Regions from separate parts of the Pectobacterium colocasium genome, predicted to be linked through region 4. Evidence: predicted binding sites of a transcription regulator. Region 4 holds the regulator's gene; each other region holds the start of a gene.
The links. The regulator LexA, encoded in region 4, represses DNA repair genes until DNA is damaged. The targets are predictions, from matches to a motif close to TNCTGTATGTACATACAGNA.
Positions count from the first base shown of each region.

Region 1: the regulator LexA is predicted to act here: its motif matches at 2,534-2,553, upstream of LCF41_RS10335 (metal-dependent hydrolase).
Region 2: the regulator LexA is predicted to act here: its motif matches at 3,402-3,421, upstream of LCF41_RS09490 (DNA translocase FtsK 4TM domain-containing protein).
Region 3: the regulator LexA is predicted to act here: its motif matches at 5,340-5,359, upstream of uvrB (excinuclease ABC subunit UvrB).

Region 1 is NZ_CP084032.1:2,294,387-2,302,228, forward strand. Features, by position in the region: gene LCF41_RS10325 (L-cystine transporter) at 1-406, opposite strand, end outside; gene LCF41_RS10330 (IS110 family RNA-guided transposase) at 775-1,743, opposite strand; gene LCF41_RS10335 (metal-dependent hydrolase) at 1,942-2,517, opposite strand; gene paeX (pectin acetylesterase PaeX) at 2,626-3,588, opposite strand; gene LCF41_RS10345 (oligogalacturonate-specific porin KdgM family protein) at 3,941-4,663, opposite strand; gene LCF41_RS10350 (ABC transporter substrate-binding protein) at 4,911-6,200, opposite strand; gene LCF41_RS10355 (ABC transporter ATP-binding protein) at 6,216-7,343, opposite strand; gene LCF41_RS10360 (carbohydrate ABC transporter permease) at 7,357-7,842, opposite strand, start outside.
Region 2 is NZ_CP084032.1:2,092,206-2,100,047, forward strand. Features, by position in the region: gene cydD (heme ABC transporter permease/ATP-binding protein CydD) at 1-1,087, opposite strand, end outside; gene trxB (thioredoxin-disulfide reductase) at 1,323-2,285, opposite strand; gene lrp (leucine-responsive transcriptional regulator Lrp) at 2,871-3,365, shown strand; gene LCF41_RS09490 (DNA translocase FtsK 4TM domain-containing protein) at 3,480-6,953, shown strand; gene lolA (outer membrane lipoprotein periplasmic chaperone LolA) at 7,219-7,830, shown strand; gene LCF41_RS09500 (replication-associated recombination protein A) at 7,838-7,842, shown strand, end outside.
Region 3 is NZ_CP084032.1:1,887,402-1,895,243, forward strand. Features, by position in the region: gene bioA (adenosylmethionine--8-amino-7-oxononanoate transaminase) at 1-963, opposite strand, end outside; gene bioB (biotin synthase BioB) at 1,059-2,096, shown strand; gene bioF (8-amino-7-oxononanoate synthase) at 2,136-3,293, shown strand; gene bioC (malonyl-ACP O-methyltransferase BioC) at 3,274-4,035, shown strand; gene bioD (dethiobiotin synthase) at 4,028-4,708, shown strand; gene uvrB (excinuclease ABC subunit UvrB) at 5,488-7,500, shown strand; gene LCF41_RS08555 (VOC family protein) at 7,529-7,842, shown strand, end outside.
Region 4 is NZ_CP084032.1:636,477-644,318, forward strand. Features, by position in the region: gene ubiC (chorismate lyase) at 1-468, shown strand, start outside; gene ubiA (4-hydroxybenzoate octaprenyltransferase) at 481-1,344, shown strand; gene plsB (glycerol-3-phosphate 1-O-acyltransferase PlsB) at 1,475-3,943, opposite strand; gene LCF41_RS02915 (diacylglycerol kinase) at 4,071-4,436, shown strand; gene lexA (transcriptional repressor LexA) at 4,547-5,155, shown strand; gene LCF41_RS02925 (CsbD family protein) at 5,670-5,879, shown strand; gene zur (zinc uptake transcriptional repressor Zur) at 5,944-6,453, opposite strand; gene LCF41_RS02935 (pirin family protein) at 6,601-7,299, opposite strand; gene LCF41_RS02940 (LysR family transcriptional regulator) at 7,412-7,842, shown strand, end outside.

The DNA.
Region 1 (7,842 bases), 1.7 Mb from region 4:
TCGCCGTCAGGCCAAACAGGTTAGTCACAAAGACGCCGACCAGCGCAGAAATCAGCGTGGTGATCAATAGGGTGGAAAGGGTTAATAGACTGATTTTCCCTAATGACGACGCATTATGCAGCTTGGCAACGGAATTCAGGATGGAGATAAAGACCAGCGGCATGACGATCATCTGTAACAGCTGCACATAGCCATTACCGACGATATTAAACCATGAGATGGACTGCTTAATGACCGGGTTGTCTCCGCCATAAATCAGATGCAGCGCCAGGCCAAATAACACCCCGACAACCAAACCCAGCAACACTTTCTTTGCCAGACTCCAGGAGGCATTACGGTTGGCGTAACCAAGCCCGAGTAGTAATACGACAAATAGCAGAATATTTATGAGTAGCGGAAAATTCATCCGGCTTTGCTCCCTATCAGTGAATCGCGCCACATTGCCCGCAACCCAGCACGGCAGCGTAAGTCGGTAGGGGCAGTGTGATTTTTTGCGATAAAAAATAACAAACGCGCACAGGATAGCAGGTCTTTTGCCATCATGTTACAGAGATATGTCTATACCCGTCATACTTCAAGCCGCATGTGCGTTGGCTACGCTCACTCACCCGAATCACTTACTTAAGTAAGCTCATCGGGATGAAATGAGAGACATCCTGTCTCTCACCGAAGGCCAGCCGTTGGCTGGTCAAATTCGTTCCCGACGAATTTGTCCTTCTCTTGCCGCCTGCATGAAACTCGAATTATTTAGCAACTGTCTTGAACAACATTTTTTCATGGGGTAGCTCGATGAAAATCGTTGTCCCAAGCCTGACCCGTTTTGAGCATCGCGTTCAGAATAGTCAGAAGTTTACGCATACACGCGACAAGCGCGACTTTTTTCGGCTTACCCGCGTTCACAAGGCGGGTATAAAAATCTTTAATCACCGGATTAAAACGTGTGGCAACCAGCGCGGCCATATACAACACGCTACGTATGCTGGATCTTCCGCCAAATATTGTCCGTTTGCCACGCATTTTCCCAGAGTCCCGGTTTAAAGGGGCAACGCCTACCAGCGCACTTATCTGCCGACGGGAAAGTGTCCCCAGTTCGGGCAACTCAGCCAGAAGGGTAGAGATGGTGGTCGTCCCAATGCCTTTGACGCTGCCAAGTAAATCAGAAAGCGCTTTGAAATGGCTTTGAACATGTTTGTTCATGTCGTGGTCAATTCGAGCGAGTTCGTGTTTCAGGGCATTAATGATCGTCTTTATGCTCTTGCGGGACTGAGGGTGAGCCGAAGCAAGTCGGTTATTCTCTGCCACAAGCATGGTAACGAGTTGACGTCGCCGCGTGACGAGAGCGGCCAGAGCCTGACGTTGAATATCTGGCAGGGGTTGAATGAAACGTTCACGCTCAGGATGTCGGTCAATGACCTCAGCCATTTGCGCTAATACTTTGGCGTCAATGCGGTCGGTTTTAGCCAGATATCCCATGGCGCGAGCGAAGTCTCTTGCCTGGCGGGGATTGATAACGACGACCTCAAAACCAGCAGCTTGTAACGAACAAGCCAGTGGAGCTTCGAGTCCGCCGGTGGCCTCCATGAGGATAAGAGAAACTGAATGTTTTGCCAGTTCAGCCTGAATAGCGTCAAAGCCATCGAGGTCATTACTGGCGGAAAAGGGCGGCAATGCAGAACCCATAGCGATATCGAGGGAGGCTTTGGAAACATCAATACCGATGTGAAGTAAATCTGGCAGACTCATTTTTACCCCTCCTTGCAAATACGAAATGAGGTCAAACAACTGTTCGGGTTTCAGATGAGTGGCGCGGTTCATGCGCAATGAGCTAAATAACGGGCTTAGAAACCCCAGAGTAAAACAGGCTACATGAACCGTGCCAAACTTACATTGTCAATAATATCTAAACTTCAAGATACAAGGGTATTACGCTAGGCAACGTGGTTATTTCACGTATTGGAAGAGGTAGGTTTGCGCGGATTGCAAAAAGCGAAATGACTGCTCGTAGGTGCAGCAATTTAAATTCTTCTGCGGCTGATACAGCGAAAAACCGATACAGGCAATACACAGAAAGCGCTCTAGTTGATTGCCTTTTTGGCTGTTTAAGAGCGGTAAGCGGAAACGCCAGCGACAGGGCCAGAGCAGAGGAACGCCGGAGGGTGTCAGCATATCGGCAAGAATGTGGCTCAGATAACCGACGATCATGGCATGGTAGGCATCCGTCGGAATCGGCCAATCTGGCGGTAGGCGCGTCTGGATAAAGAAAATACCGGCGACGATGGCAAGAAGGCTGTGGGTAAATCCACGATGACCAAAGAGGCGGGCAATAGGCGCGGAAAGCCACTTCAGGCGCTGCCCGAGGACGGATTTGGGGTGGTCGATATCGGGCAGTAGCGCAGTAAGGAGTGCACCGGGGATAATGTGCCACCAGTCTCCGGTAGCCAGCGCTGGCGATAGCTCAACTTTCTTAGCCAGAATCGCGCAGGCAACAGAAAACAGCAGGTGTCCTTCCGCAGTCATGAAACGTCTCAAATAAAACTGTTATTTTATACAGTATAAGAGATTATTCCTGCCTGCGGAAGCGGTGACGGCGTAACGATTTATTTCGGCTAGGGTGTGTGACGCCTTTTATGGCGCGGCTTTCGGCTGTTCGTTGTTTACCGGTAAAACACGTAGCCAGTTGTCCAGCAGTTGAGGCCAGGCAGCGGCGGGCAGCCCTTTGGTACCGCGCAGGCCGAAACCGTGCTTACCTTTCTCAAAGAGATGCATTTCAACCGGAATCTGTTTTGCCCGCAGCGCGCTGAACATCACCAGACTGTTATCAACCGACACTGATGGATCGTCAACCGCATGCACCAGAAACGTAGGAGGCGTTTGTGCGGTAACCTGTTTCTCCGGAGAGTAACGTAGCACCTGCGCTTCCGTCGGCTGTTCGCCGATTAACTGCTTGCGCGAACCTGCATGCGCAATATCTGCCTGCATCGAAATCACGGGGTACATCAGCACCATAAAGTCAGGGCGTGCGCTTACGCTATCAATCGCATCCATCGCAGGGTAAACGGATTGCGCAAAACGGGTTCCGAGGCTGGCAGCAACATGACCACCGGCGGAGAATCCCATAATACCGATGCGCTGTGGATTAATGTGCCATTTCTCAGCGTTGGCTCTTAGTGTTCTGATGGCTCGCTGCGCATCGGCCAATGGGGCGTCAGCGCCTTCTTTATGGCCTTCACCGGGCATACGGTAGGTCATCACGAAAAGCGTATATCCCTGCTGATTAAAGAAAGGGGCCAGATCGCTGCCTTCCTTATCCAACACGACGCGTTGGTAAGAACCGCCGGGCGTGATGAGCAATGCCATGCCATTAGGCTTCTCTGCGGGATAAACGGTAATTTCGGGGCTGCGAATACCGGTTGCTGCCCGATCGGGAAGAGAAGGATCTTTACTGCGTTCGACCACTTGTGGCTGTACCGTTGACGAAGAGGCGCCCGGAGCTTCACCGTGTGGCCAGACAGGAAAAACAGGTTGGGCGCAACTGAATCCATTTACAGACATCATAATGGCCCCGACAAGCAGAGAACGAACAATCATGATAGATCACCTGACAAAGGGAAGGAGGGGAGAAATCGTTGGGCGGTGGTAAAAAAATAGGGTAGCCATCACATCGGAGAAAAAATGACCACCCTGAACCGCAAATTTTAATAAAGAAATAACATTCATACACGAAGAGGGTAAATCAGACACAGCAATTCCAACAGCTAAAACGTATGTAGCTAAATCGCAGCTAACGACACTACATGTAACAATGAAACGTAACTAACTTGCTAAACCTACGACGGACATAATAAAGAGATGTTAATGATAAAAATAAAACCGGTGAATCCATTAACACTAACATCCCTTTTGCTACCTCATAACGCTTATTTAAATAATAAGGCCGTTATTAGAAGCTGTATTGCACACCAACACGGTAACGAGTTTGACGCTCGTCCGTGTTTTTATCACCAGCAACGTTACCGATAGCCATATAAGGCTTCCAGTTTTTGTCTAATTTATAAGCCAATTTAACATCATGCTCGATTTTCCAGTTTTCTTTATCTGCTTGGAAAGCACCGGCCTTGTTAGCTTTTTTGTAATCCAGTTCGTAATCAATCTGGTAATCTTTCAGGAATTTGTAGCTAACAACTGCAGTCAGGTTGAAACCATTCTCTTGAGTACTGTTGGTAGCGCCAGTTTTATTTGTATTGCCGCTTTTTCTTAAATAGTAAGGGCGGTAGCGGAGAGAGGTTGACAGATCGTCAGTAATATTGACTTTACCACGCAGGTAAGGACGGTAGTTGTTGGAATCAGAGCTTGAATCTAAAGAGAAACCTGGTTCCAGAGAGAACGTTTTGTTGATGTTGTAAACATAGCTGGCTACCACTTCTGTACCGTTGCTGACGGTTTCATTGAATGGTTTATTTGGCGTGTTATCTGAACCAGACTGTTTCCATTTAGCTTCAGCAGATAAACCGAAACCATTAGCAAAACGGTGAGACATTGAAAGACGATCTTTATGGTCGTTTTTGACAGTATCTTGCATTTCATGACGGTAATCAATTGTTACAGCCATTGCATTCACACTAATTAATGACGTAACAGCCAGAGCTAGTAATTTAAATTTCATTGTTATATTCCCTATTGGTTTGGATATTGCTTAATAAAAACGCGCATTATGCTTTTTGGGACAAGTTCTATTTTATTTATTATTAAACTGCGTTCTGTGATCGAGATCGTCTTGAGTGACAAAAAGTAAAATGGGGTTTCAAATTGTGAGGGAGATCGAATTGAATATAGCGGTTGTTTTAATTTAAATGAAAAATCCCTGCCGTCAGTACGGCAGGGATTAATTACCGGGTAAATCTAGTACTACATTATTTCATTGCGCGTTTCAGAATACGCTCAGATTGACGCTGGAAGTATTTCGCTGCGTCTTCCACAGATTTCTGGCCGTAATCGATAGACTGGATGGTATCACCAAACAGAGAAACGATTTGCGGATCGTCGAAATAAGGAGAAACGGCAACGTCATGTGGCAGAGACAGCGCCAGTTTTAACCCGGCAACCGCTGGTGCATCGTCTTTGATGACGCCATCAGCAGTCAGCTGAGCAACAGCCGCTTTACTCAACGGAACACCACGTTCCAGACCCAGAGCCTGAGCACCTTCTTTGCTGTTCAGCAGGAAGTTGATCAACTGGGCAGATTCTTTAGGATACTTAGTCGATTTACCGATAGACAGCATCTGTGCAGGTTTGAAGAACAAGCCGGCATCTTTCGCACCTGGCAGCATTGGGTAGCTACCCAATTCCAGTTTTGCTGGTGGTTGCAGGTTGTCAGAGTACTTGGTAATGGTGGAGTTCCACATGTAAGTACCAGACCATTCGCCTGTGATCCATGGCTTCATTTCATACATGTTGCTCTTGCCGAAAGAGGCGTAGTATTTCGCATCAGGCATGACATGGCTGTCGATCAATTTCTTATACATGCCAAAGAATTCAGCCCATTGCGCATCGCTGTAGGCGAATTTTTGAGCTTTTACATCAATCGCTGGAATGTTGTATTTCTGAACCATATAAGAGTTCAGCAGCGCCAGAGAATCCTGATGTTCCAACACGATAGGATAGTATTGGTCGCCCAGTTTTTCTTTGAACACTTTACCGGCGTTCAGCAACTCGTCCCACGTTTTCGGATATTCCAGACCGGCTTTTTTCCAGCTTTCGGTGTTGAAATAGAACACGCGAGCCGTAACGGAAATTGGAATACCGTTCAGTTTGCCGTTGACCGTGGTGTTTTGCAGCTCTTTGGTTTCGAACTGGGTCAGATCCAGAGAATCTTTCACTTTGTTCAGATCGTAAAAACCATCGCCGTTTTTAGAGAAAATCGGCAGCCAGTTCCAGTTGGTCTGCATCACGTCTGGCTCGGTATTACCGGCGATCTGTGTTGTCAGACGAGACAGGTGACCATCCCAGCCAGTGTATTCCGCTTTCACGGTGATGTTTGGGTGCTGCTTATGGAACTCTTCAATGGCCTTGAGCGTCTGTTGGTGACGGCTGTTGCCGCCCCACCATGACATTCTCAATTCCACATTATCAGCGGCCAAAGACGGCATTGCCACTAACGCCAGAGATGAAGCTATTAACGTGTGTAGGATCGCTTTTTTCATCGGTTACTACTCCTGTTAAAGAGAGATATTTTTTTCTGTTTTTGCATCAAAAATATGGCATTTTTCCATATCAAACTGGAAATATACCGGACGATGCAGTCCCTTCTCGATAATCAGCCGACCTTCGTCATAAGGAATACGGCTGGTTAATTCAAAGCCATCGACTTTAATGTACATAAAGAATTCGTGGCCCATGTTTTCTACGCGAACCAGCTCACCCTGTGAGTGGCTGCCTTCAAATGGCGTATCTGACACGGAAACGTAGTCTGGACGAACGCCGAAGAATACGTCTTGTCCGATATAGCTGCGGACTTTATCTTGTTTTTCAGCACTTAACACCAGTGCGTTATTACCCACAACAACGCCAACCTGACCGTCTTTCTCAACCAGTTTGCATGGCTTGATGTTCATTTCTGGTGAACCAATGAAGCCAGCAACGAACATGTTGACAGGGTAGTGGTACAGGTTATCCGGCGTATCAACCTGCATGATGTGACCGAGTTTCATCACGCAGATACGGTCACCCATGGTCATGGCTTCAGTCTGATCGTGGGTAACATATACGCTGGTTGCCGCTTTACCGCTTTTCTTCAACTGTTTGTGCAGGTCGGAAATACGGATACGCATGGAAGCACGCAGTTTGGCATCCAGGTTTGACAACGGTTCGTCGAACAGGAACACATCTGGCTTTTTAACGATGGCGCGGCCTACGGCCACACGCTGTGCCTGACCACCAGACAACTGGCGCGGCAGACGATCCATCAGTTCTTCCAGCTCCAGGATTTTGGCCGCTTCTGCTACCTGCGCTTCGATTTGCTCTTTAGGAATTTTGCTCAGCTTCAGACCAAACGCCAGGTTCTCTTTTACCGTCATGTGAGGGTAGAGGGCGTAGTTCTGGAACACCATCGCAATCCCACGCTCTTTTGGCGCCAGATTGTTAACAACGCGTTCACCGATGCGAACTTCGCCGCCGCTAATGGTTTCCAGGCCTGCCAGCATGCGCAGCGTGGTGGATTTCGCACAGCCAGACGGGCCGACGATAACCATGAATTCGCCGTCTTTAATCGTCAGGTCGATGCCGTGAACGGCTTTGAAACCGTTGGAGTATACTTTTTCCAGTTTATTGAAAATAACTTCAGCCATGATAAATCCTCTATTAACCTTTAATTCCGCTGCTGGTCACGCCTTGTACGAAGTAGCGCTGTGCCAGGAAGAAAACAATAATGGATGGCAGAATGGAGATGCTGGACATGGCCAGGATTTCATTCCACGGAGCGCCTTCAGTAACGTCGATAGACATTTTCAGCGCCAGCGCAATCGGATATTTATCCACGCTATAAACATAAATCAGTGGACCGATGAAGTCGTTCATTGACCACATGAACTGGAACAGCGCAACAGAGATGATGGCTGGTTTCAAAATCGGCACGACCACATACCACAGAACCTGGAAAGAGTTACAGCCATCGATCTGGGCCGCTTCTTCCATATCACGTGGTACACCACGCAGGAACTGGATCAGCATGAACACAAAGAACCCTTGTGTTGCAAACGCGACCGGCAAGTACAGTGGCAGATAGCTGTTCAGCATGCCCATTTCACGGAACATGAGGTACTGAGGAATCAGTAACACGGTGCTTGG
Region 2 (7,842 bases), 1.5 Mb from region 4:
TGCCATTTGGCGCGAGGACAACCAGATCTTCCGCCCGAATAGCAATGGCGGTATCGCTGCTGAATATTTGAGTGCCAAAGCCTACCGTTTCACCTTCCTCGGCTAAAAAGGTCACTAGCGATTCTGCTGCGCCGATAGCCTGAGCCTTGGCATGATAAAACGTACCCAGATCACGCAGAGGCTGAAAAAATTCCGGCGCCAGAATGAGCACGAGAAAACCAGCAAAGAGCGTTACCCCCATTCCGTAATGGCCGAAGTCCAGTTCCCCGAGATAAGAGAAACCGAAATAGACGGCGACAACGGCGATCGAAATGGAGGCAAAAAACTCCAGTACACCCGAGGAGAGAAACGCCATGCGCAGGACTTCCATCGTACGGCTACGGAAATCTTCGGAAGCGTGGCGGATTTGTTCGGTTTCGGCCTGGCCACGATGAAACAGGCGTAGCGTCTCCATTCCGCGCAGGCGATCGAGGAAATGTCCGCTCAGGCGAGCCAGCGCCAGAAAATTTCGTCGGTTGGCATCCGCCGCGCCCATGCCGACCAGCGCCATAAAAAGCGGGATGAGCGGGGCAGTCAAAAACAGAATCAAGCCAGCAGACCAGTTGAGCGGGAAGATCGTGATTAAGATAAGTAACGGAATCAGCGCGGCAAGATACATTTGTGGCAGGTAGCGGGCGTAATAATCCTGCATATCATCAACCTGCTCAAGAATCATCGTTGCCCAACTGCCGGCGGGTTTGCCTTGTACCCACGCAGGACCAAGCTGTTGCAGTCGGTCCAGTACCAGTTTACGAATTTGCTGTCGAACCGCTTGCCCACACAGAAAACCGACGCGCTCGCGTAACATGCTGTTGAGCGCACGTAGAATGAAGGTCGCGATCAGTAGAAAAAACGGGGAGAGCAGGGATTCTCGGGGGGCATGCTCAATGATAAGGGCATGAAGCAGCGTAGCTAATAGCCAGGCTTGTGCGATGATTAATGCACCGCTCAGGAATCCAAGCAGCAGTGAAATCCGTAGCCAACGTTGCGCCAGCTTACTCTGCTGTTTCAGCCAGGCGGTCAGTTCTTGCTGTCTGGTTTTTTTCATCAGGCACCAGTTCGTTATATTGCAGAAATGGACTTAACAGAAAATAACTCTTATGTAACTGTTAGTTAACAAAATTATCTTCTATCAGGCAGATAGATGCCATGTTACCGCGACGGGGACGCGCTGCAAACGAAAAGGAGAGATGAAATGTGGGAGACGATCAATTTTTGTGTTGCGTGAGGTAATCAGAGGGAAGAAACGGAACGGCTATCGCCGCTCCGTTCTTAATCGCGTATTACTTGCTGACGGTTAATCCGTCCAGGTAACGTTCTACATCCAGTGCCGCCATACAGCCAGTACCTGCGGAGGTAATAGCTTGACGGTAAATGTGGTCCATAACGTCGCCTGCGGCAAAGACGCCAGGAATACTGGTCTGTGTCGCGTTGCCGTGAATACCGGATTGCACTTTAATATAGCCGTTTTCCAGTTCCAACTGACCGCCGAACACAGCCGTATTCGGGCTATGACCGATAGCGATAAACACGCCAGCCAGTTCCAGCTCTTCCGCTGCATCGCTTTGCGTATCGCGGATACGAACACCGGTCACACCCATATCATCGCCTAGCACTTCGTCCAGCGTACGGTTGGTATGCAGGGTGATGTTGCCATTTTTGACTTTGTCCATCAGACGATCGATCAGAATCTTCTCCGAACGGAACGTCTCGCGGCGGTGGATTAAATGCACTTCCGCAGCGATGTTAGACAGATACAACGCTTCTTCAACAGCGGTATTCCCGCCACCCACCACGGCAACTTTCTGATTACGGTAGAAGAATCCGTCACAGGTTGCACAGGCGGAAACGCCCTTGCCTTTGAATGCGTCTTCAGATGGCAGACCAAGGTAGCGAGCCGATGCCCCAGTGGCGATGATCAGCGCGTCACAGGTGTACTCGTCGCTATCACCGAATAAACGGAAGGGGCGGTTCTGTAAATCAACACGTTCAATATGATCGAAGATCACTTCGGTATTGAACTTGGTTGCATGTGCGTGCATGCGTTCCATTAACAGTGGGCCTGTTAAATCATCGGCGTCGCCCGGCCAGTTTTCGACTTCGGTCGTGGTCGTCAACTGACCGCCTTTTTCCATACCAGTGATTAATACTGGCTGTAAGTTCGCCCGTGCAGCATAAACTGCGGCAGTATAGCCAGCCGGGCCTGAACCCAGAATCAATAACTTGTGATGTTTAACGGTACCCATGCTTTCCTCATTTCATTACGGCGGATAATGTTCATATGAACGGTCTCTACGACAAACACGCTGACTTATTACGAACAGTCTCTACCACGGACAATGAGAACGATTGTAAGGAAATTACAGGAGTAAAAAAAGTATGCAGAAAAGTTGCTGGCTATTTGTTTAATCGTTAATGGCGATGGTGATGACAAATAGCTGAAAAATCAGCCACATTCATAAGTAAAATGATTGAAGTCACCTTGGCGAATGGCTCTGGCTTATCCAATCTGGCAGTTTCTTCTGATTTTCGTTGTTTTGCTTTGACAATCGGCTGTGCATTTGCGAAAACATCTGGGTAAGAGGAAATTTTTTGTATGTGGACAGTTAAAAGCTCGGTTTTTTATTCGTTTTTGCGCAGGTAGTAGGCCTCTGGGCCACGGATATGACGTGATGGTCTTTTTCGCGGGTGAGCAATACGTGGGGCGAGAACGAGAAGTTAATGACTTTTGATATACAAAATAGGCAGCGTGTCTTCTTTAAGGGTAGCTCTGATACATGAGGTCTATCGGGGTAAGCGGGTGCAGGGAAAAGTGAAGAGAGACAATAATAATGGTAGACACTAAAAAACGGCCAGGAAAAGATCTCGATCGTATTGATCGTAACATCCTGAACGAATTGCAAAAAGATGGGCGTATTTCCAATGTCGAGCTGTCCAAACGTGTTGGGCTGTCGCCAACACCTTGTCTGGAGCGCGTGCGTCGTCTGGAAAGACAGGGTTTCATTAACGGTTACACAGCACTGCTAAACCCGCATTATCTGGATGCGTCACTGCTGGTTTTTGTTGAAATAACGCTAAACCGCGGCGCGCCTGATGTGTTTGAACAGTTTAATGCTGCGGTGCAGAAGCTGGAAGAAATTCAGGAATGTCATCTGGTTTCTGGTGATTTTGACTACCTGTTGAAAACGCGCGTGCCGGATATGTCTGCTTACCGTAAGCTTCTGGGTGAAACGCTGCTGCGTTTGCCGGGCGTAAACGACACCCGTACCTACGTGGTGATGGAAGAAGTGAAGCAAAGCAACCGTCTGGTTATTAAGACGCGATAAACGTGTGGGTGCAAAACCCGATAAATTCAGCTACACTCCTGTGAATTTATACAGTCCCAGCGCCGGGTTTTCTCGGCGCTTTGTCATAAACCTTACAGGCCCCTGGAGAGACTCTTGAGCCAGGAATATACAGAAGATAAAGACGTTACCCTGAAAAAACTCAGTGGAACACGTCGTTTGCTTGAAGCGATTTTAATCGTTGTGGCACTTTTTGCGGTTTATCTTAGTGTCGCACTACTCAGTTTCAGCCCTTCCGACCCCAGTTGGTCACAGACTGCATGGCACGAACCGATTCACAACCTCGGTGGTGTAGCAGGTGCATGGCTGGCGGATACGCTGTTCTTCATTTTTGGTGTGCTGGCCTACGCCATTCCACCGATTATGTTATCCCTGTGCTGGGTCGCTTTCCGCCAGCGTGATAACAACCAGACTATTGACTATTTTACCTTTTCACTTCGCCTGATTGGGACATTGGCGCTGATCCTGACCTCTTGCGGTTTGGCTGCGTTGAATATTGACGATCTCTACTATTTTGCTTCCGGTGGTGTGTTGGGAAGCCTGTTGAGCAGCTCAATGATCCCGCGTTTCAACAGCATGGGTGCGACGCTGATTCTGCTGTGCGTGTGGGGGGCAGGGTTAACACTGTTTACCGGCTGGTCATGGTTAACGATCGCTGAAAAAATTGGCGCAGGTGTCTTGGGTTGTCTGACGTTTATGTCAAACCGTTCACGCCGCGACGAGGACTATCGCGAAGAACACGATCGTGAAGAGGATGAGCGCGATGCGCTTAATCTGCGTCACGATGAGGCGTCGGGTGAGGCAGTCACACAACAGCGTGATGACGATGATGTTCTGTTTTCTGAGCCTTCCGTGGCTGATGCGGTAAACGACACGACGGCAGACAATAAGATAGACGAGTCATCACCGTTAGCTGAGAACGCACCGACAGCGACACAGCCAGTTCTCTCAGCAGAGGCGTCAGTTGCGGGGGCAACATTCCCTGAACTGGCCGCGTCTGATTCGGCGTTGCCTGACACATCGTCTGGTATTGTGCCACCTGTTGTCCCATCAACGATCGATAAGACGCCGTCGCTAAATCCGCCGCTGTATTCGTTTGAAATCCCTGAAACGCCAGCGGCAATGCCAGAGATCGCAAGCTCGCCTGAACTCCATAGCAGCGCGTATGCACCTTACGGGAATAGTTACGGAGAGAGTACCGTACCGCCGATCGTAACGGCAGCGGCGGTTCAGCCCTTTGCTGAGGCACCACAGCCTGAGCGTGGTACGGATTTCAACGCGAACAACACCTTTATGCCAGCGTTCAGCGCCGATGGGGATGATAACCCGCAGATTAAACGCGGCGTTGGACCGGAACTGCCGCGCCCTAATCCGGTGCGTATTCCTACTCGCCGCGAGCTGGCGTCCTACGGAATCAAACTGCCGTCGCAGCGGCTGGCTGAAGAGCAAGCAAGGTTGCAGGCGCAGAGCGGTAGTGCAGAAACGGAATTGGCGAATGATGTGTATCAGGAAGAGACGCCGGATGATATCGCCCAGCAGGAAGCCGCATTGCAGCAAGCGTATCTGGATCAGCAACGCCAGCGTTACGGTGATGAATATCCGTCACAGGAAGACGATGAAGACGCGCTTCTACAAGCGCAGCTCGCCAGGGATTTCGCGGCACAGCAGCAGTCACGTTATGATGCCAGCGCATTGCAGCGCGATGAGGAAATCCCTGCTCCGATAGCACCGCGTGTGGTCAGTGCGCCTGTTCAGCCAAATTCTGTCACATCGCATAACGCTTTTTCATTCTCGCCGTTTAGCGCGGAGAGTGAGCGCGAGCCTGAGCCGCCTACGTTCAGCGAGTCCACGTATACACCGCCGTCCTACCGTTCTGAACCCGAGTTTCCGCCGATGCATGCTGGTGAACATGAGGATGATGAGGATGAGCGCAACCCGTTGATGTTTGGTCAGCCAGCGCAACCAACGTCAGCGCCTGTTGAGGCCGCGAAACAGGAAACGGTGGCAACACCAACGCATCATCCGGCAATGGATGGCTTGATTCACCCGTTCCTGATGCGTAATGAACAACCGCTGCAGAAGCCAACTACGCCGCTGCCAACGTTGGATTTGTTGACTCCGCCGCCGGCTAGCGAAGCGCCTATTGATAATTTCGCATTGGAACAGACGGCGCGACTGATCGAAGCGCGTTTGGCTGATTTCCGGGTAAAAGCAGATGTGGTCGATCATTCGCCAGGCCCGGTGATCACGCGGTTTGAGTTGGATCTGGCACCGGGCGTTAAAGCCGCACGTATCTCGAATCTGTCGCGCGATTTGGCGCGTTCTCTGTCCGTTGTTGCAGTGCGTATTGTTGAGGTGATTCCAGGCAAACCGTATGTCGGTCTGGAACTGCCGAATGCGCATCGTCAGACGGTTTATCTGCGTGAAGTATTGGATTGCGACAAATTCCGCGATAATCCGTCGCCGCTGTCGATTGTGCTGGGTAAAGATATTGCAGGCGATCCTGTCGTTGCCGATCTGGCGAAAATGCCGCACCTGCTGGTTGCGGGTACGACAGGGTCGGGGAAATCGGTCGGCGTCAACGCCATGATTATCAGTATGTTGTATAAAGCCACGCCGGAAGACGTGCGCTTTATCATGATCGACCCGAAAATGCTGGAACTTTCGGTGTACGAAGGTATTCCGCATTTGTTGACGGAAGTCGTGACCGACATGAAGGATGCGGCAAATGCGTTGCGTTGGTGCGTCGGTGAAATGGAACGTCGCTATAAGCTGATGTCGGCGCTTGGCGTGCGTAATCTGGCGGGATACAACGAACGGGTGATGACAGCAAATGCGATGGGACGCCCGATCCCCGATCCGTTCTGGAAGCCGGGCGACAGTATGGATATGACGCCGCCAGTGCTGGAAAAACTGCCGTATATTGTGGTGATGGTCGATGAATTTGCTGACCTGATGATGGCGGTGGGTAAGAAAGTTGAAGAGCTGATTGCCCGACTGGCGCAAAAAGCGCGTGCTGCGGGTATTCACCTGGTACTGGCAACGCAGCGTCCTTCCGTTGATGTTATCACCGGATTGATCAAAGCGAATATTCCGACGCGTATCGCGTTTACGGTGTCCAGCAAGATCGACTCACGGACTATCCTCGATCAAGGCGGTGCAGAATCTCTATTGGGGATGGGGGATATGCTGTATATGGCGCCTAACTCCTCGATACCTGTCCGCGTTCATGGCGCTTTTGTCCGCGACGAGGAAGTGCACGCTGTCGTTCAGGACTGGAAAGCGCGTGGGCGTCCTCAATATATCGATAATATTGTCAGTGGTGGCGATGATGGTGAAGGTGGAAGCCTCGGCCTTGATGGCGATGAAGAACTCGATCCTCTGTTCGATCAGGCAGTAGAGTTTGTGGTCGATAAGCGTCGTGCATCCATTTCCGGTGTACAGCGACAGTTCCGAATCGGCTATAACCGTGCCGCGCGAATCGTTGAGCAAATGGAAGCACAGGGCATTGTCAGCTCCCCTGGGCACAATGGCAATCGCGAGGTATTGGCACCGCCATCAATGGAATAAGTGCGTTGTATTGATTGACCTCACTCCACTATAAGGGCTGCGCGTGCAGCCCTTATGCAAAGAAGCGTAAAAGCGGTGATAAGCAGATAATTCACCTATCACCGCCCGAGTGGGTTCAGATAACATAGTTATATAGGTAACGTGGATCTACAGATAACGTCGATCGACAAATAACACCGTTCCACAAATCACATGGGTCTCTTGCAAAACATCTGACCTCAATATGTGAAGGTTGTTATATCAGGAAATTCAAAGGATTATGCGTATGAAAAAGTGGTTAGCTATCAGTTGCCTGATTGCAGGTGTGACCTCAACCGCTGTCTATGCGGACGCGGCAAAAGATTTGCAGGGTCGCCTCAATAAAGTAAACAGTTTCCATGCAAATTTTAGCCAGAAAGTCACCAGCGCCGATGGCGCAGCCGTGCAGGAAGGGGAAGGTGAACTGTGGTTGAAGCGCCCTAACTTATTTAACTGGAAAACCACATCACCTGATGAAAGTACGCTGATTTCTGACGGAAAAACGCTCTGGTTCTACAATCCGTTTGTGGAGCAAGTCACGGCAACCTGGCTGAAGGATGCAACAGGAAATACGCCGTTCATTCTGATTACGCGTAACGATGCCAGCGACTGGAATAAATACAATGTGCGTCAGAAAGGCGATGACTTTGAACTTACGCCGAAATCTGCGAGCGGCAACCTGAAACAGTTCGCGATTAATGTGACGACCAACGGCACAATCAAGCAGTTTACCGCGACGGAACAGGATGGCCAGCGAAGCACTTATGTGCTGAAGAACCAGCAAAATACCGCTGTTGATGCCGCGCAATTCACGTTCACACCGCCGAAAGGCGTCACGCTGGATGACCAGCGTCAGTGAGGCCAGAGTGAG
Region 3 (7,842 bases), 1.3 Mb from region 4:
AAGCGGATTACCCATAAATGTGGGGCCGTGCATAAAACAGCCTGCTTCGCCGTTGCTGATGGTTTCCGCTACCGCCCGGGTGGTCAGCGTGGCTGAGAGCGTCATATAACCGCCGGTAAGCGCTTTGCCCAGACACATAATGTCGGGCGAAATTCCCGCGTGTTCGCAGGCAAACAGTTTGCCGGTGCGGCCAAATCCGGTCGCGATCTCATCGGCAATCAGCAGAATACCCCATTGGTCGCACAATTTCCGTATCCGACGCAGATAGGTTGGGTGGTAAAAGCGCATTCCGCCAGCGCCCTGCACGATGGGCTCCAGAATCACGGCAGCGACTTCATGCGCGTGCGCTGACAGCATCGCCTGTAGCGGCGCGATCTCGGCTTCCTGCCACTCGTCGGCAAAAGCGCCTTCGTTGATAGCGGCGCAGGGCGGCGCATCGACAAACAGGTGGGTGGGCAGATAGCCCTGATACAGACTGTGCATCGAATTTTGCGGATCGCACACAGACATCGCCCCGAAGGTGTCGCCGTGATAGCCATGACGGAGGGTGAGAAAGCGCTGACGGGACTCACCACGTGCCTGCCAATATTGCAGCGCCATTTTCATCGCCACTTCGACAGCCACTGAACCGGAATCCGCCAGAAAAACACATTCCAGCGCATCCGGCGTGATGTCCACCAGTTGGCGGCACAGCGCTACGGCTGCCGGATGGGTGATGCCGCCGAACATCACATGCGACATCTGGCTGAGCTGGGTCTGTACCGCCTGATTGATTGCCGGATGATTGTAACCGTGAATCGCCGCCCACCATGATGACATGCCGTCGATCAGGCGACGTCCGTCATCCAGATGAAGTTCGACGCCGCTTGCGGCTACCACCGGATAGCAAGGCAGCGGCTCGGTCATCGAGGTGTAGGGGTGCCAAATATGGCACTGGTCAAAAGTGATGTCTTCCGGGCTCATGATGATCTTTCGTAAACTAAAATGGCTTATATTTGGTTGACAGTATATCGGGTTAATTTACACTGGCGAAACGTTTTTAGTTTGGAGATGCCGAGATGGCTGACCGCATTTACTGGACGCTTGAGCAAGCGCAAGACTTATTTAATAAACCTTTTCTGGAACTGATGTTTGAAGCGCAGCAGCTCCACCGCCAGCATTTTGACCCCCGTCAGGTGCAGGTAAGCACGCTGCTGTCGATAAAAACCGGTGCCTGTCCTGAAGATTGCAAATATTGCCCACAGAGCTCCCGCTATCGTACCGGGATTGACACCGAACGCCTGATGCAGGTTGAACAGGTGCTGGAGTCGGCCCGTCAGGCGAAAGCGGCAGGATCGACGCGTTTTTGTATGGGCGCAGCGTGGAAAAATCCGCACGAGCGCGATATGCCGTATCTGGAACAGATGGTAAAAGGCGTCAAAGAGATGGGGATGGAAACCTGCATGACGCTGGGAACGCTGCATAACGATCAGGCCGAGCGTCTGGCCTCTGCCGGGCTGGATTTCTATAACCATAACCTCGATACCTCGCCGGAGTTTTACGGCAGCATCATCACGACTCGTACCTACCAGGAACGTCTGGATACGCTGGATAAAGTGCGCGGGGCGGGCATTAAAGTCTGTTCCGGCGGTATCGTTGGGTTGGGGGAAACCGTACGCGATCGCGCCGGGCTGTTGGTGCAGTTGGCTAACTTGCCGACGCCGCCGGAAAGCGTGCCGATCAACATGTTGGTTAAGGTGAAAGGAACGCCGCTGGCGGAGAATGAAGATGTTGACCCGTTTGATTTCATCCGTACGATTGCCGTGGCGCGCATCATGATGCCTGCTTCCTATGTGCGTTTGTCCGCCGGACGCGAGCAGATGAGTGAACAAACGCAGGCGATGTGCTTTATGGCCGGCGCGAACTCTATTTTCTACGGCTGTAAGCTGTTAACCACACCCAACCCGAAAGAAGACAAAGATCTGGCGCTGTTCCTCAAATTAGGTTTGAACCCGCAGCAGACGGCGACCGAATACGGGGATAACCAACAGCAGCAGCGGCTGGCAGAACAGCTGATTAATGCCGATAGCGAGCAGTTTTATAATGCTGCGGTATAACGCCCTGCGCGTGTGCCGTCAGGTAAGGCGTGTTGCATCATGAGTTGGCAGCAACGTATTGAAGACGCGCTGGCACAACGCCAGCGTGATGATGCTTATCGCGTGAGGTTGGCGAATCAAGGCGGCAGCGGGCGCTGGCTGATGCAGGGCGATCGCTGCTATCTGAACTTTTCCAGTAATGACTATCTGGGGCTGAGTCACCACCCGGAGATTGTGCGTGCCTGGCAGCAGGGGGCAGAGCAATACGGCATTGGTAGCGGCGGTTCCGGGCATGTGACGGGGTACACCGATGCCCATGCCATGCTGGAAAGTCAGCTTGCCGACTGGCTGGGCTATCCGCGTGCGCTGCTGTTTATTTCCGGCTATGCCGCGAATCAGGCTGTCGTCGCTGCACTGGCGCAGGCGGAAGACCGTATTTTGGCCGATAAACTCAGCCATGCGTCGCTGCTGGAAGCCGCGGCACAGTCACCTGCTACCTTGCGACGTTTTAAACATAATCAGGCCGATAGCCTGCAAACGCTGCTGGAAAAGTCTGCCGACGGCCAGACGCTAGTCGTGACCGAAGGTGTTTTCAGCATGGATGGCGATACTGCGCCGTTAGCGGCGCTACAGGCTCAGTGCAGAACGCACGATGCCTGGCTGATGGTGGACGATGCACACGGGATTGGCGTGCTGGGTGAGGAAGGTCGTGGGAGCTGCTGGCAGCAAGGCATTAAACCTGAGCTGCTGATTGTCACGTTTGGCAAAGCGTTTGGCGTGAGCGGCGCGGCGGTGCTGTGCGCTGAAGCGCTGGCCGAATACTTCCTGCAATTTGCCCGTCATTTGATTTACAGCACCTCAATGCCCGCGGCGCAGGCCTGTGCGCTGAGCGCGGCACTCCACTGTGTCCGGCAGGGCGATGCGCGGCGTGAGGCACTACGGCGTAACGTTGCGCAGTTCCGCGCGGGCTTTTCCAACTCGTCCTATCAACTGATGGATTCACAGAGCGCGATTCAGCCGCTGATTGTTGGCGAGAACGTACGAGCGCTGGCGCTAACGAACCACCTACGTGAACAGGGCGTGTGGGTTAGCGCCATGCGACCACCGACGGTGCCGCCCGGCAGCGCACGCCTGCGGATTACGTTAACGGCGGAACACCAGCCGGAAGATATCAGCCGCTTGCTTACGGTATTACACCATGCTGACAGAAAACTATAACAAGCAGGCGATTGCGCAGGCGTTTGGGCGTGCGGCAGGGTGCTACGACCGCTTTGCCGAACTGCAACGCACTAGCGGAGAACGCCTGCTGGCGCTGATGCCGTCGCACAGCGGTTTACAGGTATTGGATGCGGGCTGCGGAACTGGGCACTTTAGCCGCCGCTGGCGCCAGGCTGGTAAATCGGTGACTGCACTGGATTTGTCGGCGGACATGCTGGCGTATGCCCGTGAGCAGCACGCTGCCGATCGCTATCAGGAAGGGGACATCGAAAACCTGCCGCTGGCGGATTGCAGTGTAGACATCAGCTATAGCAATCTGGCCATACAGTGGTGCGACTCGTTACCGCGTGCGCTGGCAGAGCTGTATCGGGTTACGCGACCGGGGGGCGTGATTGCCTTTGCGACGCTGGCGGACGGCTCCTTAAGCGAACTGTCGCGGGCGTGGCAGCGGCTGGACGGCACACAGCGGACAAATCGCTTTCTGCCACTCTCCGCCATTGACGCGGCTTGTCAGCCTTATCGGCATCATCTGGTACAAGAACGTGAAGTCTGCCTTTTCCCCGATGTATTGGCGTTAATGAAATCGCTGAAGGGAATTGGGGCGACCTGGCTGCACGAAGGGCGAACGCCGGGGCTGTTGAGCCGGGCACGTCTGGCGGCGCTGTCTGCCCACTATCCGCAAGAGCAGGGCGGCTACCCGCTCAGCTATCAACTGGTTTATGGAGTGATTTATCGTGATTGAGCGCTGGTTTGTGACAGGTACGGATACCGAAGTCGGGAAAACGGTCGCGAGTACGGCGCTGCTTCAGGCGGCGAGTCAGGCTGGATACCGTACCGCAGGCTATAAACCTGTGGCGTCTGGCTGTGAAATGACGGCCGATGGCATTCGTAACAGCGATGCGTTGGCGCTTCAGGCCAATAGCCGCGTCCGGTTGGATTATCAGGCGGTGAACCCGCTGGCGTTTATGGAGCCGACCTCGCCGCACATTATCAGTGCGGTAGAGCAGCGGCCTATTCATCTCTCTACGCTATCTACCGGTCTACGGGCATTAGAAACGCAGGCGGATTGGCTGCTGGTCGAAGGCGCGGGCGGATGGTTTACGCCGCTGTCGGCGCAAGAGACGTTCGCCGACTGGGTGGTACAGGAACAGCTTCCCGTGATTTTGGTCGTCGGCATCAAGCTGGGTTGTATTAATCACGCAATGTTGACCGCCCACGCGATTCAACACGCTGGCCTGCGCCTGGCTGGCTGGATCGCAAACGACATCACGCCACCAGGAAAATGGCACCAGCCGTATCTGCAAACGCTGCAACAGCGCCTGCCCGCCCCGATGCTGGGCGAAATTCCTTATTTATCGGATCTTCATCAACATGATCTGGGGCAATATATTGATATTGGGTTATTAGCGGGATAGTCATTTTTCTAACCCTAGACTGTTTTTAATAATCGCAGTAGGTTTTATTGTTTTTTACCCGCATTTGTTTTATGAATGTAAAACCTACATTTTCATGCTTATTAATAGCTAAAACCTTCTTGAATTTTCCCCTAACTCCCCTCCATGCCTGAATTGTTGCGATTTAGCTCTCTGCTGTTTTTAGTCTTTTTCCGTCTAATACTTATGCGATAAATCACAGAAAGAGTGTGAAGAAAATCCATATCAGAGGGAATCACGAATGAAGCGGGTATTTCTCTAACTCAGTGCTGATGCGGGGTTGTGGGAGTTATCCACCATTTCTGTGGATAACTATGTGTATTATGGATAGACAACGCGCCCTAACCGAGAGCTGGCGCGGGTTTTCGCCAGGTTGGCGCTATTCTCCACGGTTTTGCTAATCTATTTGTTATCATATGCTTAAGTAAAATCAAGCGTCTTAAGCAGCAATGGTGCGTAGTTGCATAAATTAACGTCACCGCGTGTCCCTGCATGTTACGTATTTACCCAATCTGGGGATAAATCATGATGATTTTATCTGGTAGATTGAACATGAATGTGCTAGCAAATTCATTTGTCGATTAATCATCCGATCCAGCGATAATTTTCTTGATGCTGTTTTTATATCCAGTATCATTGCGGTGGCGAATTTCGTCATTGGCATTCAGAATAACATTCCGAGCATCCACCCACGGCCATCGTCTTGAGCGATGCGTAATAACGACTAATACGTAATTAACGACTAAGTAGCGTGCTTAACGATGAGTAAAGTATTTACACTGAATTCCGACTTTAAACCGGCAGGCGATCAGCCTGAGGCCATTCGTCGTTTAAAAGAGGGGCTGGAAGACGGGTTGGCGCACCAAACGCTGCTCGGGGTAACTGGCTCAGGTAAGACGTTCACGATCGCCAACGTGATTGCCGACCTCAATCGGCCGACGATGATGCTGGCGCCAAATAAAACGCTGGCCGCTCAGCTGTACGGCGAGATGAAAGAATTCTTTCCCGATAATGCCGTGGAGTACTTCGTCTCGTACTACGACTATTATCAGCCGGAAGCTTATGTCCCCAGTTCCGACACTTTCATCGAAAAGGATGCATCAGTTAACGAACATATCGAACAGATGCGTCTTTCCGCGACAAAAGCGCTGCTGGAGCGGCGTGATGTGATCGTCGTGGCTTCCGTATCCGCTATCTATGGCTTGGGCGATCCCGATCTCTATCTAAAAATGATGCTGCACCTGACGCAGGGGATGCTGATTGACCAACGTGCTATTTTGCGGCGTCTGGCGGAATTGCAATATTCCCGCAACGATCAGGCGTTCCAGCGCGGTACGTTCCGCGTGCGCGGTGAGGTGATCGATATCTTCCCAGCGGAATCTGACGAAATCGCCCTGCGTGTTGAACTGTTCGATGAAGAAGTGGAGCGGCTGTCGCTGTTTGACCCGCTGACAGGGCACGTGCTCCAGACGGTGCCGCGCTATACCATCTACCCGAAAACGCACTATGTCACGCCGCGTGAGCGTATTTTACAGGCGATGGAAGAGATCAAGGTGGAACTGGCCGATCGCAGGAAAATGCTGCTGGCGAATGATAAGTTGGTGGAAGAGCAGCGGCTGAGTCAGCGCACGCAGTTTGACCTGGAGATGATGAACGAGCTGGGCTATTGCTCCGGTATCGAAAACTACTCGCGATTCCTTTCTGGCCGTGGCCCCGGCGAACCGCCGCCGACGCTGTTTGATTATTTGCCAGCGGACGGGCTGCTGGTCATTGATGAATCCCACGTGACCGTGCCGCAGATCGGGGGGATGTATCGCGGTGACCGCGCGCGTAAAGAGACGCTGGTCGAATATGGTTTCCGGCTGCCTTCGGCGCTGGATAACCGTCCGATGAAATTTGAAGAGTTTGAAGCGCTGGCTCCGCAGACGATCTACGTGTCTGCGACGCCGGGTAACTATGAACTGGAAAAATCGGGCGGTGAAGTGATTGATCAGGTGGTGCGTCCTACCGGGTTGCTCGATCCGCTTATTGAAGTTCGGCCTGTTGCGACACAGGTGGACGATCTGCTGTCCGAGATTCGTCAGCGTGCGGCGGTTAACGAACGTGTGCTGGTCACGACGCTGACCAAGCGAATGGCGGAAGACCTGACGGAATACCTGGAAGAACACGGCGAGCGGGTGCGTTATCTGCACTCGGATATTGATACCGTCGAACGTGTCGAAATCATCCGTGATTTACGCCTTGGCGAGTTCGACGTGCTGGTGGGGATCAACCTGTTGCGTGAAGGGCTGGATATGCCTGAAGTATCGCTGGTAGCGATTCTGGATGCCGATAAAGAGGGCTTCCTGCGTTCCGAACGTTCCCTGATCCAGACGATCGGTCGTGCGGCACGTAACCTGCGTGGCAAAGCGATTCTCTACGGTGACAAAATTACGCCATCCATGGCAAAAGCGATTGGTGAAACGGAACGCCGTCGTGAGAAGCAGGAAGCCTACAATACCGAGCACGGGATTGTGCCGCAGGGGCTCAATAAGAAAATTTCCGATATTCTGCAACTGGGGCAGCCGACGAACAGAGGCAAAGGGCGAGGCAACCGTAAAGCAGCAGAATCGGCCGCACCTTATGAGCTGATGACGCCGAAGGCGCTGGAGCTGAAAATTCGCGAACTGGAAAGCAAGATGCTGACACATGCGCAGAATCTTGAATTTGAAGAGGCTGCGGCTTTGCGCGACGAGGTGCAGGCACTACGTGCACAATTTATCGCTGCATCCTAACGATGCAAGCACTCACGGAGGATCAATGATCGACCCTATTATACCGGGTGTTGAAGTGCTGTTTGTGGCAGGTTTCGGGCCGATCGTGAAATCGCTGTCTGCTAGCCATGCGCTCTATGTCGATACGCTGAAGTTACCGCTGAAGCCTGTTGCGGAAGGGAGCGACTATCTGGTGAGCGATGAAATGGGTGGCGTAAAACATTTCGCGCTGTGGCCGCTATCACAGGCCAGCGAATCCTGCTTCGGGAATGAGAACTGGCCTACGGATCTGCCTGAACCGCAAAGCTGGCTGGAATTTGAAGTGGCGGATATGGCAGAAGCGACCGGTACGCTAAAAGCGCA
Region 4 (7,842 bases):
CCTGAGCATATTGGTGACTGGCTGATGGAAGCCCGTTCCATGACGCAGCGGCTGGAAAAATATTGTGCCCAACTGCGGGTTACCCTTTGTCGTGAGGGATTTATTACGCCACAAGAGCTGGGCGAAGAGCGCGAACAGCTACCATATAGTGAGCGCTACTGGCTGCGTGAAGTGGTGTTGTACGGTGACGATCGCCCCTGGCTTTTTGGCCGTACCGTCGTTCCGCAACAGACGCTTGACGGAACGGATTCAGCCCTGACGAAGATAGGCAACCAGCCGTTAGGCCGTTATCTGTTTGAACAAAAATCGCTGACGCGTGACTACATTCATACCGGATGCTGCGAAGGCTTATGGGCGCGGCGTTCCCGCTTGTGCCTTTCGGATCATCCGTTACTGTTGACTGAGCTTTTCTTACCGGAATCACCGGTTTATTACGTACCGGGTGATGAAGGTTGGCAGGTAATTTGAGGAGATAAATCCTTGGAAAGAAGTGTTACAGCAGGGAAATGGCTGGCTTATTGCCGCTTGATGCGGATTGATAAACCAGTAGGTTCTCTGTTATTGCTGTGGCCAACGCTATGGGCGCTGTGGCTGGCGGGAGGAGGAGTACCCGCACCGTGGACGCTCTTTGTGTTTGTCGCTGGCGTTTTCTTAATGCGTGCGGCGGGCTGCGTCATCAATGATTATGCCGATCGTCATTTTGACGGTCATGTAAAACGCACGGCTTCTCGCCCATTGCCTAGCGGTGAAGTGAGCGAGCAGTCTGCTAAAGTGTTGTTTGTCGTGCTGGTCTTACTGGCGTTTGGTCTGGTGTTGACGCTGAATAAGATGACGATCTGGCTGTCCGTTGCAGGGCTGGGGCTGGCATGGGTCTATCCGTTTATGAAACGGGTCAGCCATCTTCCTCAGTTTGTGCTGGGTGCCGCGTTTGGCTGGTCGATCCCGATGGCGTATGCCGCGGTGAGTGAAAGCCTGCCTGCAACCTGCTGGATGATGTTTCTGGCGTATATTTGCTGGACGGTCGCCTACGATACCCAATATGCGATGGTGGATCGCGACGACGATCTGAAGATCGGGGTGAAATCCACTGCGATCTTGTTTGGCCGTTTTGACAATCTCATCATCGGGTTATTGCAGTTTAGCATGCTGGCGCTGCTGCTGATTTTAGGAAAGATCAGCGGATTGGGAACCCCTTACTATATTTCGCTGCTGGCGGCGGGTGGGATGTTTGTCTATCAGCAAATACTCACAGCCGGTCGTGAGCGCGATGCTTGTTTTAAGGCGTTCCACAATAATAAATACGTGGGAATGGCGATATTTATTGGTGTGCTGTTTGGCCTGTAAGCTGAACATCAGAGACAAAAAAGCAGCGATTTCTCGCTGCTTTTTTTATGGCACAACATCTACTGTGTTGGTAACGCTAAACACATCTGCGGCTTGATGGCGGCAGACCGTCCGCCATTTTCCAGCCTGACTACGCCTGCGTTGTCTTTTCTACTTCCTGACTATCGGCTTCCATTTCAGTAGATGAGCTGGCGCTTTCAATGGTCAAACGCACTTCCGGGGTGATCAGATCGCCGAGAATGTTGTAGATCGCGACGATATCGCCTTGTGCCGCTTCCGCGCTGTCGGTGATATACCCTTCTGTCCGTAAGGTCGCGACCAGCGTTGAGAACACCGCTTTATCAAAGAATTCCGGCGCGTTGATACCGTGCAGAACGGACAGGCGTTGCGCCATATTCCGGCTTTCTTTCTCCAGCGTGCCGCGGTTGATTTCTGGGTTCGCACACAGCAACGACAGCGTAATCGCATAGCGTTGCAGCGTTTCACGTACGCCTGCTGACAGCAATTGCAGCGTACGGATACGCGGCGGATTGATAGCCAGTTCACCGTCACGGCTGCATAGCAATTGCTGTTGAATCAGCTCGTTAGCCAACGTTTCCAGCACGCCCGGTAACTGTTCTTTGGAATAGTGTAGGAACAGTTCAGATTGCAGCAGCGGATAAATCAGCGCGATCTGTCGTACGACTTCGGCAAGCGTAATCCGGCGATGATGGATGACGATGCTGGCGATCAGCGACGGTAAGACCAACAGATGCTGGATGTTATTGCGATAGTACGTCATCAGAACGGCCTGCTCGCGCGGCAGAATGATGATATCGCCAATACTATCCTTCTCGACTTCGAACTTGTTCATGCTCAACGCATGTTCCAACAGTTCATCTGCTGTCTTTTTCGGAACCGTAATATCTTTGTGGTAAGGAACCTGGCGCAGCAGTTGCAGATAGCAATCCAACTGTTCTTGCATTTGTTCGCGCGTCAGCGAGCGCTGGCGCGATGCTAGCAAGGCCGTCGAACACAGGTTCATCGCGTTTGCCGCCGCAGAATTATTGATGCGCACCATGATATCCATAGAGATATCCTGCACTGTCGGCGTTAGCCAGCTTGGGCGCTGTGCTTCGATAGGGTCAATCGCATCACGCCATTGCGGAACATGCTGATTCAGATAGGTGGTCAATGGGAGCGGTTCGCCGAAGTTCACATACCCTTGGCCGAGATTACGCAGTTTGCGCAAACCGCGCACCATCTGCATAAAGCCTTCTTTTTCCTTCACCGCGCCGCGCAGTTCTTTCGCATAGGTGCCGACTTCCATCACATGCTCGTAACCGACATAAATCGGCACCAGCGTGATAGGGCGCGTACCGCCTCTGAGCATGGCCTGAATGGTCATGGCCAGCGTACCGGTTTTAGGCTCTAACAGACGACCTGTGCGCGAACGTCCACCTTCCATGAAGTATTCCACCGAATAGCCACGGGCAAACAGTTCACCCAGATACTCACGGAAAATCGTGGAATACAGCTTGTTGCCTTTGAAGGTACGGCGAATGAAGAAAGCGCCAAGACGGCGGAAGATTGGGCCTGCTGGCCAGAAATTAAGATTGATGCCCGCGGCGATGTGTGGCGGCACTAAGCCCTGATGGTACAGGACGTAGGACAACAGCAGATAGTCCATGTGGCTGCGGTGGCAAGGCACATAGACAATACCGTGACCATCCTGCGCCAACTGACGAACGCGTTCGGCGTTATGGACGTTTATCCCCTGATAAAGGCGGTTCCACGTCCAGCTTAAAACGCGATCCGACAGACGTACGGCCTCGTAGGAGAAGTCGGCGGCAATTTCTTCCATTAGCGCAATCGCGTTCTGCTGCGCTTTCTCAGTAGAAATCTTCTTACTGCGCGCCTCATCGTCCACGGCTTTCTTGATCGCTTTGGAATCCAGCAGCTTATTAAACAGCTCCTGACGTACCGGCAAGCGTGGGCCAACTGCCGCCAAACGTTGGCGAGAGAAGTGCATACGCGCGACACGCGCCAGTTTGTGGGCTATGGTTTTGTCTGTGCCATGCTCGGTCGCCATATAGCGCAGTGACACTGGGCTGGAGAAGCGGACAAAACTGTCACGGCCTAGCCACAGAACGGCGAAGAATTTCTCAATACCGTTGAGCAATCGCAGGTGCGGTGTGGCCTGAGAATGGCCTTCCCGACCCGGAGAACGCCCAAACATCACGGAAACCGGCACCATCTGAACGTCTAAATCTGGATTGGCGCGATGCAGGTCCAGATAGTCGTGGAACAGTTTGACGGATTTCTGCTTGGGTACGTAATAGCGGAAGACACGCGGCCCGTCATTAATAAAGACGTGGCTTGGGAGTTCGACGCCGTTGAATTCGAACGACTGCGAGGGATCGGGTAACCCCAATGCCAGGCACTTCGCACGTAGCGTCAAGAGATCTGCCTGAGAGTTATAAGGCAGAACATAGAGTATAGGACGTGAGGGATCTAACCCCAGCTCGACCACAGGATCTGCGGGAATAACTTTGCTTTTAACCAGCAGTTTCAGTGGGAGATTCAATAGTTTATAGTAAATTTTACGCCAACCTGACATAACAACTTGGAGCCTCTTGTTAGCAATGCGCCGCAAGGATACCAGAAACTGCGCCGGAGATCTGTGGTGATGAGACAACATGAGCGCGTTAAAATGCGAACTATTTTGCATAAATAGCGGAGGATAAATGAATAAAGCAACGGGGATGATCCGGATTATTAAGGCGACCGGTTATTCCCTTAAGGGGCTAAAGCAGGCATGGCAGCATGAGGCGGCGTTTCGTCAGGAAACCGTACTGACTATTGTCGGCGTGATTATCGCGTGTTTGCTGCCAGTTACGCTGGTTGAAAAACTGCTGCTGATCGGGTCTGTCGTATTGATTATGCTCTTTGAGTTGGCTAATAGCGCCATTGAAGCGGTTGTCGATCGTATTGGCCCTGAGCATCACGAATTATCCGGAAGGGCGAAAGATATCGGCTCGGCAGCTGTTTTTGTTGCCATCGTGTTAGCCGCTGTCGTATGGGTCAGCATTCTCTGGCAACATTTTGCCTGACGGTACGCATAAATGAATAAAAGTCAGAGGCTTTGCCGATATCTCCATTCCCAATTGTGGCTTACCTGTATATACTCACAGCAAGACTGTATAAACAACCAGGGGGCGGAATGAAAGTATTAACAGCAAGGCAGCAGCAGGTTTATGACCTGATCCGCGATCATATTGCGCAGACCGGAATGCCACCAACGCGCGCGGAGATTGCTCAACAGCTGGGGTTTCGCTCTCCCAATGCGGCTGAAGAACATCTGAAAGCGCTGGCGCGTAAAGGCGTTATTGAGATTGTATCCGGCGCTTCTCGCGGTATTCGTCTGCTGATGGAAGAAGAAGCGGGCATTCCTCTGGTTGGTCGCGTGGCTGCCGGTGAGCCTCTGCTGGCACAGGAACATATCGAATGTCACTATCAGGTTGATCCTGCCATGTTCAAACCCAGCGCTGATTTTTTGCTGCGGGTGAGCGGTATGTCAATGAAAGATATTGGTATTATGGATGGCGATTTATTGGCCGTGCATAAAACAGAAGATGTACGTAACGGTCAGATCGTTGTCGCGCGTATTGACGATGAAGTGACGGTGAAGCGCCTGAAAAAGCAGGGCAATATGGTGCATCTTCTCGCGGAGAACGAAGAGTTTGCCCCGATTGTTGTCGACCTGCGTCAGCAAAGCTTTTCGATAGAAGGCTTAGCAGTTGGCGTGATTCGTAACAGCGACTGGAGCTAACGGTTCATAGAGATGCACTGTTCACCTGTCTGAATCAGTGCATCATCCTCTTTCTCTTTCTCTTTGTGTTAATCGCGTCATGTGCTAGTCACTTTATGTGTGGGGTGTCCCGCGTGTTAAGCTGCTAGCTGTATATATTTCGTTACATTTATCGTGTGTTCTCTACGATTCCTCTTACCACCTGTTTTCCCACTGCTTTTGCGGTGATGTTCTCTTTCCTAACGTCTTTTTTAGCTACAGATTCCTATTTTTCAATTTTAATCGAAATATTCGACTATAATTTTTATCAAGATAAGCATTTTTATCTTGATTGGTTGTTTGGTGATTGATCATCAGCGATCACATTTAGGTTGGCCCGGCAATCAAGGGAGACAGTGGCGAAGCACACCGTGATGGTTCACACCATGATGACGCTGCTTACTGAATAGACCGATTTATCTGATTATCTGAAACTGACGCATAAGTCGGTAGTCACGATTTTTATGCGCAATTCACCTAAGGTACGGAGATTCTTATGAATAAAGACCAAGCCAGCGGTAACTGGAAACAGTTTAAAGGTAAAGCGAAAGAGCAATGGGGCAAATTAACGGATGACGATCTGACGGTCATCGAAGGTAAACGTGACCAACTGGTAGGGAGAATCCAGGAGCGTTACGGGTACGCAAAAGAAGCGGCAGAGAAAGAAGTGAAGCACTGGGAAGAACACCACAAATATCACTGGTAGTGAACGTGATGCTTCTGCGCAGAAAGAGACGATAGCCCTTGGGGCTATCGTTTTTTAATCGAGGTTACCGCTTTTTAATTGGAACCGTGTGGTCGTGGTCGCAATGATCCGGCTGTTTGCACGATGCCACTTCCTGACAGCCGCCACATAGCCCGTGAGCTTCCACAACGCTGTGACGTAGCGTAAATCCTGACTGCTGTGCCAGGCTACGTAGTGTTTCTTCCACACCTTCGGTTTGACGTTCCGTGACCTGCCCGCAGCGATCGCAGATGAACAGGGCTGATGTATGGCTGTGGTCTTCAATATGGTGGCACAGCACGTAGCTGTTGTTTGACTCAACTCGATGAATGAAGCCTTGTTCCAGCAGAAAATCCAGTGCGCGATAGACGGTCGGCGGTTTGGCCTGAGGTTCGGACACTCGCAGCAGATCCAGCAGGTCATAAGCGCTGATAGCGCCGGACTGCTGCGCCATTAGACGTAAAACCTCTAACCGCTGCGGCGTGAGACGCACAGCGCGCTGCTGACAAATCTGTTCAGCCTGGGCAAGAAGTTTGTCCTGTTTGGTTGAATCCATTGTCATATCACCCTGACGCATTGAGGAACAAGACGGATATCTTACCACGGCTGAAGAAAAACGCCGAACTGGCGGCGTTTTCCTGCGAAAACAACTTCCTGTAAAAACAACGAACAGAAGTCCCTGTAAAAACAGCGGACAGAAGCGCTACACGACCAGGTCGATGAGCAGCGCCCGTAAAGGTGTTTCTGCCTGTAGCGTCAACGCCGTTTCTTCTTTGACAAAGGCGCCGTCGCCGCAATGTAGGGCTTCACTGTGCTGATTGCCTTTTACCACCATTGAACCGTGGATCAACTGGAGGTATGCCTGATTGCCCTGTAGTGCGATCGTGCTTTGCTCATTCTGCTGGAGATCGACATGATGGATCCAAACCTGCTGGCGCAGTTGCAGACTCGTCTGTTCGCCTTCCGGTGAGGCAAGCAGAGTGTGACTTGATGAATCCAATTCCATGCGCTGTAACGGGCTGTTCTCTCGAGTCTGGCAGGCATTCAGCCATAACTGCAGCCGTGTCAGTGGTTTACTGGGGTTGGTATTATGTTCGCTATAGCTGACGTTTGGCTGAGTCGCGAGTAGCAAAACATCGCCAGCTTTGGCCTGAATGTGGCGACCATTGCTGTCGCGGTATTCAGCTTCACCCTGCAGAATGATGTTCAGAATATCAACCCGTGGGTAGGTTCGCGGCTGAAATGATGCCCCCGGCGCTAATACTTCCTGATTGAGCACGCGTAGAGAAGCGTAGCCCAGCAACTGTGGGTCAAAATAGTGACCAAAAGAAAAGGTGTAGCGTGCTTGCAGCCAGCCATAGTCGGCCTGGCCGCATTGCCCCGCTGCTCTTCGTGCGATCATAATTTTTATCCCCCAGATAATTATTTATTAAACCGATAGTAATTGTGTGGACGTTGGATTGTTAGCTAGTTAATCTGGTGGGTATATTCAAAATTCCTGAATGAGTACCAAGATGGCGAAAGAACGAGCATTGACGCTGGAAGCCTTGAGGGTTATGGATGCGATCGATCGTCGTGGCAGCTTTGCCGCTGCGGCAGACGAGCTGGGTAGGGTGCCTTCGGCACTGAGCTATACCATGCAGAAATTGGAAGAAGAGTTAGATGTGGTGTTGTTCGATCGTTCCGGGCACCGTACTAAATTCACGAATGTCGGGCGTATGCTGCTGGAACGTGGACGTATCCTGCTGGAGGCCGCGGATAAGCTCACGACGGATGCGGAAGCACTGGCGCGCGGCTGGGAAACGCATCTGACGATTGTGACGGAAGCGCTTATTCCGACTCAGCGGCTTTTTCCGTTAATCGATAAGCTGGCGCTCAAAGCGAATACACAGGTGTCGATTCTGACGGAAGTGCTGGCGGGCGCGTGGGAACGTCTTGAGCAAGG